Regions from separate parts of the Caballeronia sp. GAWG1-5s-s genome, predicted to be linked through region 3. Evidence: predicted binding sites of a transcription regulator. Region 3 holds the regulator's gene; each other region holds the start of a gene.
What was found. Region 3 encodes FliA, which starts transcription of late flagellar genes. Its sites were predicted from a motif close to CTAAAGTTTNNNNNNNNNNNGCCGNTA; they were not measured.
Positions count from the first base shown of each region.

Region 1: flgM (flagellar biosynthesis anti-sigma factor FlgM) is a predicted target of FliA. The motif match lies at 2,417-2,443, and genes of this name have one in related genera.
Region 2: NCR34_RS01410 (flagellin domain-containing protein) is a predicted target of FliA. The motif match lies at 3,176-3,202, and genes of this name have one in related genera.

Region 1 covers NZ_JALQDC010000045.1:25,997-31,643, forward strand. The annotation lists gene NCR34_RS26840 (2-oxoglutarate dehydrogenase E1 component) at 1-1,652, shown strand, start outside; gene flgM (flagellar biosynthesis anti-sigma factor FlgM) at 2,083-2,388, opposite strand; gene NCR34_RS26850 (response regulator) at 2,556-2,999, opposite strand; gene NCR34_RS26855 (hypothetical protein) at 3,071-3,235, opposite strand; gene NCR34_RS28125 (methyl-accepting chemotaxis protein) at 3,360-5,060, opposite strand; gene flhC (flagellar transcriptional regulator FlhC) at 5,541-5,647, opposite strand, start outside.
Region 2 covers NZ_JALQDC010000001.1:293,796-299,442, forward strand. The annotation lists gene NCR34_RS01395 (sodium:calcium antiporter) at 1-205, shown strand, start outside; gene fliT (flagellar protein FliT) at 328-627, opposite strand; gene fliD (flagellar filament capping protein FliD) at 661-2,103, opposite strand; gene NCR34_RS01410 (flagellin domain-containing protein) at 2,257-3,081, opposite strand; gene NCR34_RS01415 (HAD family hydrolase) at 3,323-5,647, opposite strand, start outside.
Region 3 covers NZ_JALQDC010000001.1:40,106-45,752, reverse strand. The annotation lists gene flhF (flagellar biosynthesis GTPase FlhF) at 242-2,011, shown strand; gene NCR34_RS00210 (MinD/ParA family ATP-binding protein) at 2,004-2,921, shown strand; gene NCR34_RS00205 (RNA polymerase sigma factor FliA) at 2,942-3,673, shown strand; gene NCR34_RS00200 (GGDEF domain-containing protein) at 3,678-4,760, opposite strand; partial or broken gene NCR34_RS00195 (transposase) at 5,133-5,647, shown strand, end outside.

The DNA.
Region 1 (5,647 bases), on a different contig from region 3:
ATGATCTGCGCGGCACCATTCACGTCATCCTGAACAATCAGATCGGCTTCACCACGCCCAACAGGATGAACGTAAGCGACCACGCTTACTGTACCGATATCGCTCGCATGATCGATGCGCCGGTATTGCGCGTGAACGCGGATCACCCTGAGGAAGTCGTGCGCGCGGCACGGCTCGCGCATGACTATCGCAAGGAGCACGGCGCAGATATCGTGATCGACCTGATCGGCTATCGGCGGCTCGGGCATTCCGAGCATGATGTCCCGGCAGTGACGCAACCTCTGTTGCAAATGGCCATCGACATGCATCCGACCGTGACGGAGCGGTATTACATCGCGATCGGTGGCGGCACGGCGCTTCCTTCCTTGCGCGACGATGCGCTGCGCAGGCTCGAATCGAATGCGGCCGTCGCGGACGCCGTACCGCTCGTGTGGAACGAGACCAACGAGCCGGCCGTTCGGCCCGGCGCGCAAGTCTCGTTGAGCCGGCTGCGGGCACTCACTGCCGCGATCACGCGCGTGCCGGAGAACGTGCCGCTGCATCCGATTGTTTCTTCGATGCTCGCGAATTGGCGAGACACCGTCGCCGACGAGAATCGTCCGGCCGACTGGCGCTTTGCCGAAAACATGGCGTATGCCTCGTTGCTCGAAGCCGGGCATGACATCCGGCTATCGGGTCTCGACGTGGGGCGCGGCACGTTCATGCATCGCCACGCCGTCTGGCATGCGCAGGGCGCGCACGAGGTGCCGGGCCAGCGTCATGTGCCGCTCAGTGCGATCGCTGCGGAACAAGGCCGGTTCGACATCGTGAACTCGCCGCTCACCGAGGAGGCCGTGCTCGGATTCGAGTACGGCTACAGCGTGCAGACGAAGGCGACCATGACAATATGGGAAGCCCAATACGGCGATTTCGTCAACGGCGCGCAGGTCTTCATCGATCAGTACATCGCCGCCGGCGAGTTCAAATGGGGCTATGAGTCGGCGCTTGCCGTATTGCTGCCGCATGGTCACGAGGGCGTCGGTCCCGAGCATTCGAGCGGGTATCTCGGCCGCTTCCTTCAGCTCTGCGCCGATGAAAACATGCGGATCGTCGTGCCTTCGACCTCGGCGCAATGGTTTCATCTGCTTCGCCAGCAGGCGATGGCGGAGCGCCGGATTCCGCTCATCGTCATGTCGCCCAAGTCGAAGCTCTACGGTAACGTCGCGTCGCATGCGCCGCTGCGCGAGATGGTCGATGGCGCGTTCCAGTGCGTGCTCGATGACGACGGCATCGCCGATGCAACTGCTGTCGAGCGCGTCGTGCTATGCAGCGGAAAGTTCTTCTACGAGTTGCGCGAGGCGCGCGACGCCGCCCGTGACGAATCGACGGCGATCATCCGCATCGAGCAGCTTTACCCCTTCCCGCATGACGAGCTCAGGCGCGCGCTTGCCCGGTTCACCCACTTGCGCAGCGTCGTGTGGGCGCAGGAAGAGGACTGCAACCAGGGCGCATGGCGATTCGTCCGCGATGAGCTGGAGCGCGTGCTTCCGGCCAATTGCGCCTTACGCGACGTCTGCCGCACCGCGACGCCGGCGGGCGCGCATTCTTCCTTGTCGGCGCATCGTCGCGAACAGGAGCGGCTCGTCACGGCCGCACTGACGACTTCACACTGAACGGAGAGCATCGCCGCTCGCAACGCGCACCGCGTGCGGCGATGACTTTTCGTGGTCCAGCGTGCATTGCGGGCGTCGGGGCATAGTCGCCGACGAGCCTCGGAGGCATCGGAGAGCTCATTTCGACTACTGGGCTTCATTGACGCGCAAATCCGCGACGTAGCGCATCAGCCGCTCCGCGAAAACATTTCTTCCTGGTCAAAGCCATCGGCCGCGCGTTCGTAAGCGAACCAGACCTGAGCGTTTCCACGGGGGAGTTTCGTGCGAGCGCGTCATGCGCACAGTGGTGGACCGACTCGCGCGGTTTGCGCTATGAATAATTGCCGGTCGGCGTCGCTTCATCCCCGGTGGAGGAACTCGCGCCGACTGCACAAGACGGACGTCTGGCCGCTGGCCCGACCAGACGACGTCGCTATGACTGCTGCTCTGATTAGCGCGAAGTCGCGCGCAAAAGATCCCGCGCCGTGCCCAGCATGCCGTCGGCGATGGCCGCCGAGTCGATCTTGTAGCTACCGTCTTTCAATGCCGCCTTGATGGCTTCCACCTTGGCAGTATCGATATCCGAGGAGTGGGAAGCCAACGCCGCAGTCGACGACAGGCTGATGGTCGAGCCTTCCGTAGCGGCGGGCGCGACCGGCTGCGCGGTGCTCGCGCCCGGCTTCGTGCTGGTGCTCGCCGCGCGCTTCACGGTGATCTGGGTCGACGAATCTGCGTTTTTGATGGTCTGGATGTTCATGGTTTCGGTTCTCGCTGGCTTTAATGCTTAACGGTGCCTGCGTTGAAACCTTTACCATCCGGAGCGCCGCGCGGTCGCCGCAACGCCCCCGGATTCGCCGGAAAGCCTTATCTAACAAGGCTCCCGGCCAATTGCAACAGTTTGCAACAAAGTGTAAAAGACGCCGGTCACGCGTTCATGAAGACCGCGCCGAAGACGGACGCGCTGCGATCTGCCGGCGCGGTGGTCTGCTGAAGCGGCGCGATCTGGGCCAGCTTGTCGGCGAGCGCGGCCTCCGAAAACGGCTTCACGACGTAGCCGTTCGCGCCGGCGCGAATCGCCGCGATCACGTTTTCGCGCCGGGTCTCGGCGGTCACCATCAGAACCGGAACGTCGGCATGATGCTCGGACTTGCGAATCTCCTGCAGAAGCGTCAGCCCGTCCATATTCGGCATGTTCCAGTCGGTGATGACGAGATCGAACCGCTGCGTCTTGAGTTTTTCGAGGGCTGTCACGCCATCGACTGCTTCGTCGATCAGCGTATAGCCGATCGCCTTCAGCATCTTTCGAATCAAACTGCGCATGGTGGTCAAGTCGTCGACCACCAGCAAGCGCATTTCCGTTTTAACCATCTGTCAATCCTTTCTCTCTTTACTTTCCCGCGCATGGCCCACCGCACGCGGCCATGCGCAGCGCTAGCTCACTACGTGCTCGGGCAATGCGAGGTATCGCCCGGCGGACCGCCACTCGATCGAAGAAATTCGTCCAGCTCGAAGCAAGCTTTGACGACCGCCTCGATCGCCTCTTGTGCGATATCGTTTTCCATCGCCGCCAGCCGACGGCGAAGTTCATGCAGTTGCTTGACCATGTCACCTACCTCGTTCCGGACAAGAAACTCGCCCTGCGACTCTTCGTTGCAAGGCGAGATTGCGTGAGTCGGCGCGTCCGGATCCGCGCGCCGGTTTGTCAGCCGCATCGCGACACCTTTCGACTCAGAACGTCGCCCAGTCGCCGTCAGCGGCGGCCGCGGCCGCTACCGAAGGCGCGGCGACAGGCTTCGTCGCGCGCGTCACCGCCGGCGCTTTCCTGGGGAGCGACGGCCGCGTCGGCTTCTGTTCGTAGCTGCCGGTCGTCGGCGCGGTGAACGACTGCGCGGTGCGGAACACAGCAACCGCTGCGGTGAGATGCTTCGCCTGATCCTCCATCGACCCGGCGGCTGCAGCAGCCTCTTCGACGAGCGCCGCGTTTTGCTGCGTGACCTCGTCCATCTGCGAGATGGCCTGATTCACCTGCTCGATGCCGCGGCTCTGCTCGTTCGATGCAGATGCGATTTCGCCCATGATGTCCGTCACGCGCTTGATCGCGGTGCTCACGCGCTGCATCGTGTCGCCTGCTCTCGCCACCAGCTCGGTCCCGGCCTGCACGCGGCTGCCCGAAGTCTCGATCAGTTCCCTGATTTCCTTGGCCGCCGCCGACGACCGCTGCGCGAGGCTGCGCACTTCGCTTGCCACGACCGCGAAGCCCCGGCCCTGCTCGCCGGCTCGCGCGGCTTCGACCGCGGCATTGAGCGCGAGGATGTTCGTCTGGAACGCGATGCCTTCGATCATGCCGATGATCTCGGCGATTCTCGCGGAGCTGTCTTCGATGCCGGTCATCGTGTCCACGACCTGACTGACGATGGCGCTGCCCTCGTTCGCGACGGTGCTCGCGTTGTCCGCGAGGCCGCTCGCCTGCCGCGCGTTCTCGGCGTTCTGCTTGACCGTCGCGGTCAACTCTTCCATGCTGGCTGCGGTTTCTTCCAGCGAGGCGGCCTGCTGTTCCGTGCGTGACGACAAATCCGTGCTGCCCGCGGCGATCTCGCCCGACGCCGTTCGAATGACATCGACGGACTCCTTGATGCCCGTCGCGAGCGACGAGAGCTTGGCAAACGCGGCTCGCACCGCCAGCATCAAGGTCGCGAGTTCGTCACGGCCGGCCACTTCTACGCGATGCGTCAGATCGCCCTGTTCCAGCGCCTTCATGGCCGCGAGCGCGTCGCCCAAAGGCTTCGTCACCGAGCGCGTGATGATCAGCATCGCCGCGATCGCGACCAGCACCGCCGCTATGGTCGATGCAAAGGACAGCGCGACCGCGCGGTCATACGCGGCGTGTGCGTGACGCGCGGAGTCGTCGGCGAGTTCGTACTGGTACGCGACGAGCGCGTCCAGTGCCGCGAAATATTTGACCTGCGCGGATGCAACGGGTCCCGCGATTTGCGCGCGTGCTTCCTCGATCTGTCCCGCCGTCAAGAGCTTGACCGCTTCCTGACGCGCTGCGGTGTTCGTTCCGCGCGCCTCGACGAGCGCATTGAAAAGCTCGCGTCCGCGCGCCGACGTAATCATGCGGTCGACCTTTTCGAGCCGTTGCGACGTGGCTTTCGATGCTTCGAGCACGCCGGCTTGCATCGCGGCGACGTCCTCCGGCTTTCCGGTGATCGCCGCGCGCTGCAGCCGAAGCACGGTCTGGCTCGCCGAATCCTTCGCTTTGCTGACCTCCGAGGCCTTGACCATCCGGTCATCGGTGATGAGCGTGATCTCGGTATCGAGACCGCGCATATTGACGAAGTTGATCGTGGCGATGAGGACGAGCAACGCGACGACGATGCCGAAGCCGATGGTCAGCCGGGCGCCGACCTTGAAGTTGTGCAGGTTCATTTAGGATTCCGAGGACCGGTTATTCAGGACGTGTTTTGGGAAGGCGCTCGCTAACTGCTGCGTAGCGCGGCCGGTCGCCGGTTGCTGAGTTCCTGCAGGGATCGCCTGCAGGATCGAATCGCTCGTTACTGTCGCCTTCCTTTCTGAGTATCGGCAGAAAGCATGGAAGCTTTACGTGGAATTTCGGCGTCCGAAGCGGGTCAGGATTAATTACCGAATGCGTCGCTTGTCGCGATTGCGGTGCTGGAGGCGGGACGGTTTCGGATCAAGTGCCGGTGTCGTCTGCGCCTCGTCGGGACGAAGCAGAAGCACGTTCGTGCGAGAGCGGCCGGACAAAAGTGCTGCGGGAAATTTGAGCGAACGTCGCTACGCGCGCTTCCGGCGGAAGACGCGACGCGCCTGCGCCGACAGCGGCAAGACGCTGCGGCGTTGCACGCCCGTTGGCGCTCCTAAAAAAACCGATCTACGTATGACCGCGCGTCAAGCCGCCTGCAACGCCGCGCTTTGCGCGCGCGCCGCCTTGGCCTTGGTCTTGCCGGCGCGGGACGGCGGCTGGCAGATGCCGCACACCATGCCGTGCGTCGGTT
Region 2 (5,647 bases), 250 kb from region 3:
GTTTCAAGGCACGTTGCTGCCTTCCATCGGCATCATGCTGACGCCGTGGGAGCCGCGCGTCGAAGTGCTGACCGGCGTGCTCATCACGCTCGCGGCGGCGGCGTGGCTGCGGTTCCATGCGAGAGGGAAGGGCGTCGCGTTGTGGGCGCTGCTCGGCAACGGCGTGCTGTACGCGGCGTATCTCACGTTGACGCTCGGGCGCTAGGCTCCCGCCACACGCCAAATAAAAATGCCCGCGCGAGGCGGGCATCGAGAGCGAAGCTGCGTCATTACATCGACGCTTATTTGTTGTTGTTAGTCTATATAACGGCGCGGGACAGCGAAACTTTAGAGCCGCGCCGTTTGTTGATAACGGCTTGCCGCGTCGATGCGCGCGGTCGCCTCGCGAAAGTTCTTGCCGAGCGACATGCGCGCGGCTTGCGCCGACTGCATCAGCGCGGCATCGAGCGTCAGGATGTCGCTCGCGGCCTGCAACGTCGCCGGATCGAGGTCGTTCTGCAATTGCATGATGATCGGCGAACGCAATTCGCCCAGGCGCGCCGCTTCGATCCAGTCGCCGGCGGCCGCGGCCGCGGCCATGGCGCGCGTGAGCGATACCGCGTTCGTCAGCTTGTCTTGTTGGCTCACATCTTTCTCCGTGCGAATCGGCTGACGCCTGCGTTACTTGTTGGTCGCGAGCGCGCCGGCGCTGTTCGTGCCGCCGAAAAGCTGCGTCAGGTATCGCGTGTTGTTCTGCATCGTCGCCATCAGCGTGTTGAGCGCCGTGAACTGCGCGTTGTACTGCGACGTGAGGCTGTCCGCGTAGGTCTGCAACGTGGCCGTCTGCGTGGTGAGGTTCTTCAGGTCTGCATTGATCGCGGTCGTGCGCGTATCGATGATGCCGCCCGTTTGCAAGAACGACGTGATCTTCGAATTGAGCTGCGTGCCGATGCCGTTCGTCTGGTTGAAGAGCTGGCCCACGCGCGTCGGGCTGTTCGAGAGCGCGGTGGAAAGCGTCGAATCGTCGATGGACAGCGTGCCGTCGTCCTGAAGATCGATGCCGATCGACGCGAGGTTCGTCGTCGTCGAAGTCGAACCGGAACCCGAATTCACGCCGCTCGTAATGATGCTGGACAGCGAACTCTGAATGCTCTGGAGCATGGAGTCGCCGAGCAGCACGCCGCCTTGCGAGCCGGCGCTTTTCGTGGAGTCGAACGACGACAGCGCGGCGGCCTGGCTCACGAACGAGTTGTACGCGTCGACGAAGGCCTTGATCGTGCTCTTTTCCGTGGTCGTGTCGGAGGACACGGTCAACGTCTGGGTCGATCCGGCCGCCGCCGATGCGAGGTTCAGCGTCACGCCGCCGATCGCGGTCGTGAGCGTGTTGGTCGTGCTCGTGACGGCCGTGCCGTCGACCGTGAGCGACGCGTCCTGCGCGGCCGACGTCTGCGTGTAGTTGCTGCTGCCCGTGCTGTACGAAAGCGACGAATCGACGCCTGCGCCGGCCGTGACCGAAATGGTGTTGGCGGCGCCCGTCGTCTTAGACGCGAGCACGAGATGCTGGCCGTCGGTGCCCGTGACGATGGTCGCGCTGATGCCGGGGTTGTCGCTCGCGGAGTTGATCGACGACGCGATGCTCGCGAGCGTGTTGGTGCCGTCGAGCGTCACGTTCATCGAGCTCGATCCGAGCGAGAGCGAGAGCGTGCCTGTGCCGAAGGTGTCGGTGGCGGCGTGCGCCGTCGACGAAATCTTTTGCGCGCTCGCGATGTTGTTGACCGTGATCGCATACGAACCGGCCACCGCGCTCGTGCCGGCCGTCGCCGTGAGTCCGCTGCCGCTTGCCGTCGCCGTGTACGCGGCGAGTCCGGTGCCGTCGGAAAGACTCTTCAGCGCGGTCTGCACCGATGACAGCGCGGACTTGATCTGCGAGACGGCGGACAGAAGCGTGTTGTCGCTCGCCGTCTTGTTCGCGATCTGCGTGGCCTGAGCGGTGGTCTTCGCGGTGACGAGCGAGGAAACGAGCGTGGATACATCGAGCGTAGAGTTCGTCGCGCCGCTGATGATGGACTGCGCGGCAGCGGCCAGTGTGGCGCTGACGTCGGTACTCGAGGTGGTGGTGGTCATCGGATGCTCCGGACGGACTGCCTTATCTGTTTGCGAGCTTTCGTGAGCGCAGCGCCGATGATGAATGTCGCTGCGCTAACGAAAGCTGGGAGGCGGGCCTCCCAGTGAACTGCCGAACCCCGCCCATCTTGCGGCGGGGTAGGTCACATGCGCTTAGCCGAGGAGCTTCAGCACTTGCTGCGGCATCGAGTTCGCTTGCGCGAGAACCGAGATACCCGCTTGTTGCAGCACTTGAGCCTTCGACAGGTTCGCCGTTTCTTGCGCGAAGTCTGCATCGGTGATGGCCGACTGTGCTGCGTTCAGGTTGGTCGACTGCGATTGCAGGCTGGTAACGGCCGACGTGAAGCGGTTCTGTTCAGCGCCGAGCGTCGATTGCAGCGTGTTGACGGTGTCGAGCGCCGTGTCGACCAGGCTGATCACGGACTGCGCGCCGCTTGCCGTGGAGATGTCGACCGATGCCGAACCGAACAGGCCGGTCTGGCTCATCGCGGTGCTGCCGAAGTCGACGCTCAGCGTCTGGTTCGCCACTGCGCCGATCTGGAAGGCCACCGTCGAGACCGAGCCGGACAGCATGGCTTGGCCGTTGAACGTCGTCTGGCTCGACACGCGGTCCAGTTCGCCGAGACGCTGGGTCACTTCCGTCTGGAGGTAGCCGCGCTGCGTGTCGGAGAGCGAACCGTCGGCTGCCTGAACGGCCAGCTGGCGAATACGCTGAAGGTTGTCCGTCGTGGAGCTGAGGCCGCCCGACGCCGTTTGAATCATCGAGATCGCGTTGTTCGCGTTCGACACGCCCTGGTTCAGCGCGTTGACGTACGACGTCATGTTCGTCGAAATCGCCAGACCTGCTGCATCGTCAGCGGCGCTGTTGATGCGCTTGCCCGACGAGAGGCGGTTAATAGCCGACGACAGCGCGCTTTGCGAACCTTGCAGGTTCTTTTGCGTCGTTTGCGACAGGGTGTTGGTGTTGATGTTCAACATTTCAAATTACCTCGTTGGTAAAGGCGCTACTAGTCTGAGTCTGAATGCGGCGTCGCGATGTTTAATGTGATTCGCTGACTGCCTTACCTAAGGATTTCGGCCCACGGGAAAGAAACTTTAGGCCGAAGATCGAATGCGATTCGAATTTTCACGGAGTCTGCCGGCGCCTTGGCCGGCAGGGCTTAAGAGCAATTACGGCCGGGTCGGCTACACCTTTACAGGCAGCCGGCCCGCTACATCTTCATGAAGCCAGTGCAACCTCGGCCTTCTGAACCCAGGAAAGCGGGCGAAACGTCAGGCGCATCAATTGCCGCGTCTTTCCGGCCATTGCAGGCACATAAATGAGTCCGTTCGGCGACATCTCGAACATGCCGGGTTCGCGCTCGGTCATGCCGTCGTAAATGATCTCGCTCCCAGGCGAGAGCGCGCGCTGACGATCGAACTCAATACGCGTATCCAGCGTATCGGCGGGAAAGGTTGTCGCCGATGCGATCTGCATCCAGCTCATCTCCTGGCCGAACATGAGCGCGACGTCGAAGTCGGAAATCGGCACGACGAGCGAATAGAAGCCGTCGTAAGTCGCGCGCGCGGTCAGCGTCTCGGTCGCGGTTTCATTGCCGCGCACGAAAAGCGCGGGAATTCGCGTCTCGCGGTACGTCGTATCGTCGACGGTGAAATCCAGACGGTGACGGCGCACGGCCATTAGGAAAATCGCCTGGTCGATGCCTGCGTGGCGCATCTCGTACGGATAACCCGGACGAAAACCCTTGCCGATGCTGCGCATATAGAACGGTCCGCGCTGACGAAGCCCTTCGATGCCCGCGTCGTTATCCGCGACGTTGAATGCGTGAATGGACGCCCCGTTGATCTCGAACACCGTCTCGTTGCCGCCGGCCACTTCGTCGCGGTCCGGAAGATACAGTAGGCGAGCGAGGCAGATGGCCGCATCGACGCGTAGTCGTTCAGGCGTCAGGCGGGGAAAGCTGGTGGCCGGCATCGCGGCCATATCCCGGACGAAGCGGACGCAAGCATCCTGGATTTCGCCGCTTTGCGCGATTTGCTTCTCGCTTTTCGCGGATTGGTTGAGAAGCGGCGTGCCGTCGTCCTTGAAGTCATACACGCTGCCGGTTTTGAGCGAGCACATCTGCTCGAAATGGCCAATATGCGCGATCAACATCTCCATCACGTTTTCATCGGCCCAGCGGCTGTCGACGACGCCCGCGCGATCCGCGCGCCAGCCGGGTGTATCCAGCGAAACGAGATAGCGCCCGACGATCTCCACGTCGTAATACTTCTTGAACAGCTTGCCGAGCGAGCGCTGGATGGAGCCGTAGTAACCCAGGTCCACGATCACGAGCGTGTCGCCGCGCTCCAGCCCGACGGTTCGCTGCAGATGGCGAAAGAGCCGCTGACGAAGCGCCGCGCTGCGTTCGATGATGAGCTTCACCATGCGCGGTTCCAGCACGAGACGCCGGAACGTCTGCAGCGGATTGGCGGACGCGTTCGCCTCGGCGAGCAGTTTGCCGGTTTCCTTGGGCGGCAGTTGCAGTTGGTCGGCGCCGAACTTCATCATCTGCGGGTTGATGACCTCTGTACTCAGATAACGCTCGATGGCCTCGCGGCTGTCGAAGGTCGAACCGGCGGCGACGAACCGCCCGACGTACGCTTCGTTGCCGATCGGGCTGCCGTGCAGCGCTTCGCATGCCCGATGAATCAGATGCCCGTCGCGCAGCAGAAACGCGAGCTTGTGCGGTCGGCCACGCGCTTTGAGATCCTCATGCGTGTCCAGCACGAAGCGCGCGAATGCGTGCATGATCGGGCCGACCGACCAGTAGCCGATGCGCTCGTTCGTGCTCATGTCGCGGCCCTGTTGCAGGGAGCGCATCGCGTGATGCAAGCTCGGCGCGGGCTTCGTCGCGCGGATCGACGGAAAGAGGACGCGCGCCGCCATCAGCCGCTGTCGGTCCGCTTTGTGCATCTCGTCGTCGCGCTGCTGGAAATGCAGTACGCCGATGCCCATCTGCTGTGGAACGGCCCAGTCCGCGTACGGGTTGTCGCCGGTATGGAGAATCTCCGAGGGCGCGACGCCCAGCCGTTCCGTCACGATATTCCAGAGTCCCGTGGATTTCGAGACACCGAATTCAGACGAACAAAACACGACGTCGATGAGCGATTCGAGCTCCGGCGCGGTTGTAAAGAGAATGCGGCGCAATTGCGCCTCGGAGTAATAGGTATCGCTGACGATTGCCGTGTGTAGGCCGCGAATTTTCGCCTCGCGCAGCAGCCCGAGCACCGGTTCGAAGATGAAGCCGATCTCGATCTCTTTATCGACCTCGCGCTCGGCGAGCGCGCTCACAATTGCCTCGTCGGCGTGAGGCGCGGCTTCGGCATAGATCTGTTCGAGCGTCGCCTCGCTCTTGCGGGTTGCGAAGTAGTTGTTCTTACGCGCTTCGGATTCGGCCATCGTGCGCACACGGGCGCTCACGCCGTGTTCGACGAAGAGCGGGTCTTCGGCCAGCGCGTAGTAAACGTCGACCGGTTCCTGTACGGCGCGCCAGAAGAGCGT
Region 3 (5,647 bases):
GCCGCGCGGCCCGTTGTCCGCTAACAAGCGGAATACAAGCGGAATCTTTTCCCGGTCGGCTGCCGCCGGGACGCACGGGCGTCGTCCATCAGTCGAAATACCCCTGTTTCTCACCCTTTATCCCGCGATAGGCCGAAGGGCATCTTCGCAATAATGGCTTCACTGAAAAGCGGGCGCCCCAAAACATCCGGCAGCGCCCGCCTCGCAAAGATCGCAGTCTCATACCTCATCGGGGGCAAGTTTGAACATTCGTAAATTCATTGGCGCGAACAGCCGCGACGCTCTGCGCCAGGTTCGTGAAGCGCTCGGCCCCGATGCCGTCGTGTTGTCGAATCGCACGCTGGACGACGGTTCGGTCGAGATCGTGGGCGTGGCGGATCGCGACATCGCATCCATTTCGCCGGCCGCGCACGAACAGGCGCCGGCCGCATTCCCGAGCGCCACGCCGCGCTCCGCGCTCGCGCAAGCCGCAGCCGCCGTGGCCGCGAAGCAACCGGCCGCCGCGAATCCGTACGCGAGCGGCGACGTGTTCTCGTCGGTTTTCGGCGCGAATCCCGAAGCGCATGCAGATGACCTCGATCACCACGACGCCCCGCGCGACGCCTTTGCCGACGAAGCACCGCGCACGATGGCCGAGTCGAATCCGTGGCTGATCGAGCACGCGCGACGCATCGCCGAGCAGGCCGCGATGCCGTCGAATCGTCCGCTCTCGGCATCCGCTGCGATCGCTCGCGGTCTCGGCGTGCCGGTGCCGCCGAAGGCATCCGCGCCGAAGGCCGCCGAGAAGCTCGCCGACCAGCGCGCCGAGAAGCCCGAGCCGAGCAACTACGCGATGCGCCAGCCGGCGCAGCCGAAGATCGACACGCCCGACTGGGCGCGCGAAGCCGCGCAAGTCGCCGCGCGCCGCGCCGCCCACAAGATCAACGCGGGCGCGCCGCAAGCCGAAGCTTCGCCCGACAGCGCGCTCGAAGGTCTGCCCGCGAACGCGGCGGCCGTCGTGACCGACGCGATTCGCGCGCGCATGGAGCAAGTCGTCAACGAAACGGTGATGCACGAACTCTCGTCGATGCGCGAGATGATGGAAGAGCACTTCTCCGGTCTCCTGTGGGGCGAGCGCCAGCGCCGCAGCCCGGGCAATGCCGGCCTGACCAAGCGCCTGTTCGCGGCCGGTTTCTCCGCGCAACTCGTGCGCATGGTCGTGGACAACATGCCCGAGATGGAAAGCGCCGAGCACGCGATGGAATGGGTGCAGCAGGTGCTCGAATCGAACCTGCCGGTGATGGCGAGCGAAGACGCGCTGATGGAACGCGGCGGCGTGTTCGCGCTGATGGGCCCGACGGGCGTCGGCAAGACCACGACCACGGCCAAGCTCGCCGCGCGCTGCGTGATGCGCTTCGGCGCGAGCAAGGTCGCGCTGCTCACGACAGACAGCTACCGCATCGGCGCGCACGAGCAACTGCGCATCTTCGGCAAGATTCTGGGCGTCTCGGTCCACGCGGTGAAAGACGCCGCCGACCTGCAACTCGCGCTCTCGGAACTGCGCAACAAGCACATCGTGCTGATCGACACCATCGGCATGAGCCAGCGCGATCGCATGGTGTCCGACCAGATTTCGATGCTCTGCGGCGCGGGTCATCCGGTGCAGCGCCTGTTGCTGCTCAACGCGACGAGCCACGGCGACACGCTCAACGAAGTGGTGCAGGCGTACAAGAGCGCGGCCGACCAGCCGCCGCTCGCGGGCTGCATCCTGACCAAGCTCGACGAAGCGACGAATCTCGGCGGCGTGCTCGATACCGTGATCCGCTACAAGCTGCCGGTGCATTACGTCTCGACCGGGCAGAAGGTGCCGGAGAACCTGTACGTCGCGACCAAGCGTTTTCTGATCAAGAGCGCGTTCTGCATTCCGCGCGAAGGCTCGCCCTTCGTGCCGCAGGACGACGAGGTGCCGGCACTGCTCTCCGCATTGTCCGCGCGCGCCACCACCGAACTGCATGAGGTCCGCTTTGGATAAGTTCGTGCTCGATCAGGCCGAAGGTCTGAGAAGGCTGCTCACGCGAGGCGGTTCGCGCGTGGTGGCGGTGGCGGGCGGGCCGGCGGGTATCGGCTGCACGTCGGCGGTCGTGAATCTGGGCGCGGCGCTGTCCGTGCATGGCAAGGACGTGCTCGTGATCGACGAGCGGGCGAACGCGGCATCGGCTGCGCGCCTCGCCGGTACGTCAGGCGCTGGGGCGCTCGCCGCGGTGATGTCGGGCCGCGAGGCGCTTCACGACGCGGTGACGCGCACGCCGTTCGGCTTCTCGCTGCTCGCCGCGCCACGCGACGAACGCATCAGCCACGACGCCGCGCAGTGCCGCGCGCTGCTCGACGGTCAGGCGGACATCGTTCTGATCGACGCGCAGCTCGACCGATACGGCGCGCTCTCGTCGCTCGCGGCGCAGGCGCATGACTTTCTCATCGTGACGCGGGTGGCCGCGTCCGCGATCACCGAGGCGTACGCGTGCATCAAGCGTCTGCACTACGCCCATGCGATCGGCCAGTTCCGCGTGCTCGTCAATCACGTGCAGAACCCGGCCGACGCGGCGGTCGCGTTCGACAACCTGTCGGGCGTCGCGAGCCGGTATCTGGCCGTGTCGCTCGTGCAGGCAGGGTATGTGTCCGAGGATGCGCGCGTCACTCGGGCGAAGGAGCTCTCGCGCTGCGTGGTGGAAGCGTTCCCGGCGACAGCCGCGGCGCGCGACTACCGGCAAATCGCGGCGGAGCTTCTGCATTGGCCGATGCGTCCCGCGCCGTCAGGGAGCGAGACGCAGGTCCGGAATGACGCGCGGTTTTCGGTTGGCGAGGCTGACAAGGGCGGACGGGAGACGGGGCGCATGGCGTCGATGTTCTCCAGTCATGCATTGACCAGTACGGCGTCGATGTGATCAAGATTAAGGTGACTCAGATGTACAACGCCCAAGGCAAACTCTCACAGTCGGACGTCCTGACTAAATATGCGCCGCTCGTTCGTCGGCTCGGACTTCAGCTCGTCGCCAAGATGCCGGCGAGCGTCGATCTCGACGACCTGATTCAGGCCGGCATGATCGGCCTTCTGGATGCGGCGAGCCGCTACAAGGAAGATCAGGGCGCGCAGTTCGAAACCTACGCGAGCCAGCGCATTCGCGGCGCCATGCTCGACGAGTTGCGTGCGAACGACTGGCTGCCGCGCAGCATGCGCAAGACGTCGCGCGAAGTCGAATCGGCGGTGCACAAGGTCGAGCAGAACCTCGGCCGCGCCGCGAGCGAAGTGGAAATCGCCGAGCACATGAAGATGCCGCTCGACGAATATCAGTCGATGCTGCAGGACCTGCACGGCAGCCAGCTGATCTACTACGAAGACTTCGACCGCTCCGCCGACGACGAGCCGTTCCTCGACCGCTATTGCGTCGATCGTTCGGACCCGCTGTCCGCGCTGCTCGACGACAGCCTGCGCGGCGCGTTGATCGAAGCCATCGACAAGCTGCCGGAACGCGAGAAGCTGCTGATGAGCCTCTACTACGAACGCGGCCTGAACCTGCGCGAAATCGGCGCGGTCATGGAAGTGAGCGAATCGCGCGTGTGCCAGCTGCACAGCCAGGCGGTCGCCCGCTTGCGCGCCAAGCTGCGCGAGCAGTCGTGGACGAGCGTGGAGGCTTAATGCGCTAGCCGGCTTCGAAGTCTCGCGCTTCGGCGAACACCGTTTTGCCGATGCCGAGACTTTTCGCGCGATACATCGCGCGGTCGGCGGCGCGCAGCACGGCGTGGATGTCGGCGTGGCGCGCGTCGGCGGCGCTCGACAGCATGCACGCACCGATGCTCGCCGAGACCGAAACCGGCCGGCCGTCCACCGACGTGATCGACGCGAGCGCCGCGTGAATGCCCTCGGTGATCGCGAGGACGGCCGTGCGGCTCTGCGCCTGAAGCGCGAGCACCACGAACTCGTCGCCGCCCAGGCGCGCCACGGTGTCGCTATTGGACATGCGGCGGGCGAGCACGTTGGCGAACTGCTGCAATAGCAGGTCGCCGACCGCGTGGCCGTAGGTATCGTTGACTTCCTTGAAGCCGTCGAGGTCGATCAGGAGCAGAACGGTGTCCTGCGAGGCGTCGGACATCGTGCGATTGACGATGTGTTCCAGCGCATACCGGTTCGCGAGACCCGTGAGCGGATCGGTCGATGCCTGACGCGCGAGATCGCGATTGGCGTTGCCGAGACGATCGACGAGCACGGTCAGATACACCGATGCCGCCAGCACGCTCAACGCGAGCCCGAGCGCGGCGGATAAGTTCGCGTTCCACCACGGCTGCCAGAGCGCGAGCGCGCCGATGACTACCATCGCGGTGGCGCAGGAGACGGCGAGCGTGCGCTTGCCGTAGCGGCAGCCCGAGCCGATCAGAAACCAGAAGACCACCCACAAGAGCGGCAACGCGGTTTCCCCGCCTGCCGCGAGCGCGGCGCCGACGAGCGCCTGATCGGCGATGGTCGTGACGACGAGCCGCTTCTTCGATGGCGACGCCATGCGGCTGACGATGAGCAGCGTGACCGCGCCGTAGAACACATAGAGTCCGACGATTTGCGCGACCAGCGACGCATCGTGCGAAGGGGCGAGCAACGCGTAGCAGGCGTAGGCCAGCAGGACCGCGGCGCCCAGCACGACGCGCAGCGTGGCTTGTTCGCGTTCGGGATGCCGAAGCGCCGCCCATGCGAACGCATGAGACCAGCGTGGCGGGTGGTGGGCCTGCTGCATGTGAACCCCTGGATTTTGTTTTTGTTCGGTCGACGCGGTCAGAATGGGCGCGGTCGGCCGTAGGGTTAACGGCAAAGCGTTGCGTTGCTTGAGTTTCGTGGGGATGACGTCGAAGCGACTGATGTGCGACTTGGCGCGCCCGGCTGGGATCGAACCAGCAACCCCTTGTCTTCTCGTATACCGTTATCGAGCAGGTCATGGCACGGCCTTCGTGTACGCCGAGTATTGGTCAATCAGCATGGCCAGTAAAGCTGGTGCCTGTTTTGGCAAAGCAGACAAAGTAGGTCAAGTTCGCACGGACGCGTCAGAGTTGCTTGGAACCCACGCGAAAGCCAGCGCCGTCGAGCCTATGCGAAACCACGCGTGTGAGGCATGAACGGACGGCCAACGAGCCTCGTTACGCGACGCGAACGCAAGGAAGAAACGACGAGCGAATCGGGCGAAGGATTGAGCTTCGATCCGGAGCTGATCAAGCAACCGGTGCCCGGAACGCTTGACCGCGCGGATGAAAGAGCAACTGCCCGCGAGCGCGCGCTTGGGCGGCGAGCAGACGCACTTTCTCGGCTACGGAAAGGCGAAACCAAGCCGGTGGGCAGCACGATCACTGCAACCGCACCGGCCACAAGCGCGTCACGACTGACGACGGTTTCTCTACAGCGAATTTCCGCGACCGAGCAGAGGCCTTCCATCCGGTGCTCATTGCCAACGGCGAGCCACGCTTTAGCGGCTTCGACGACAAGATCATCGCCATGTACGCGCACGAAGTCCGTAGATGCTTCGATGCCGTGCGTCAGCACGGTGACCGGCGGAGTGATCGACGATGTGCGCGAATGGCCACAGCGACCGCGCGAGCCGATCTATCGAGTGCGTTTTGCTCGACTCGCTGC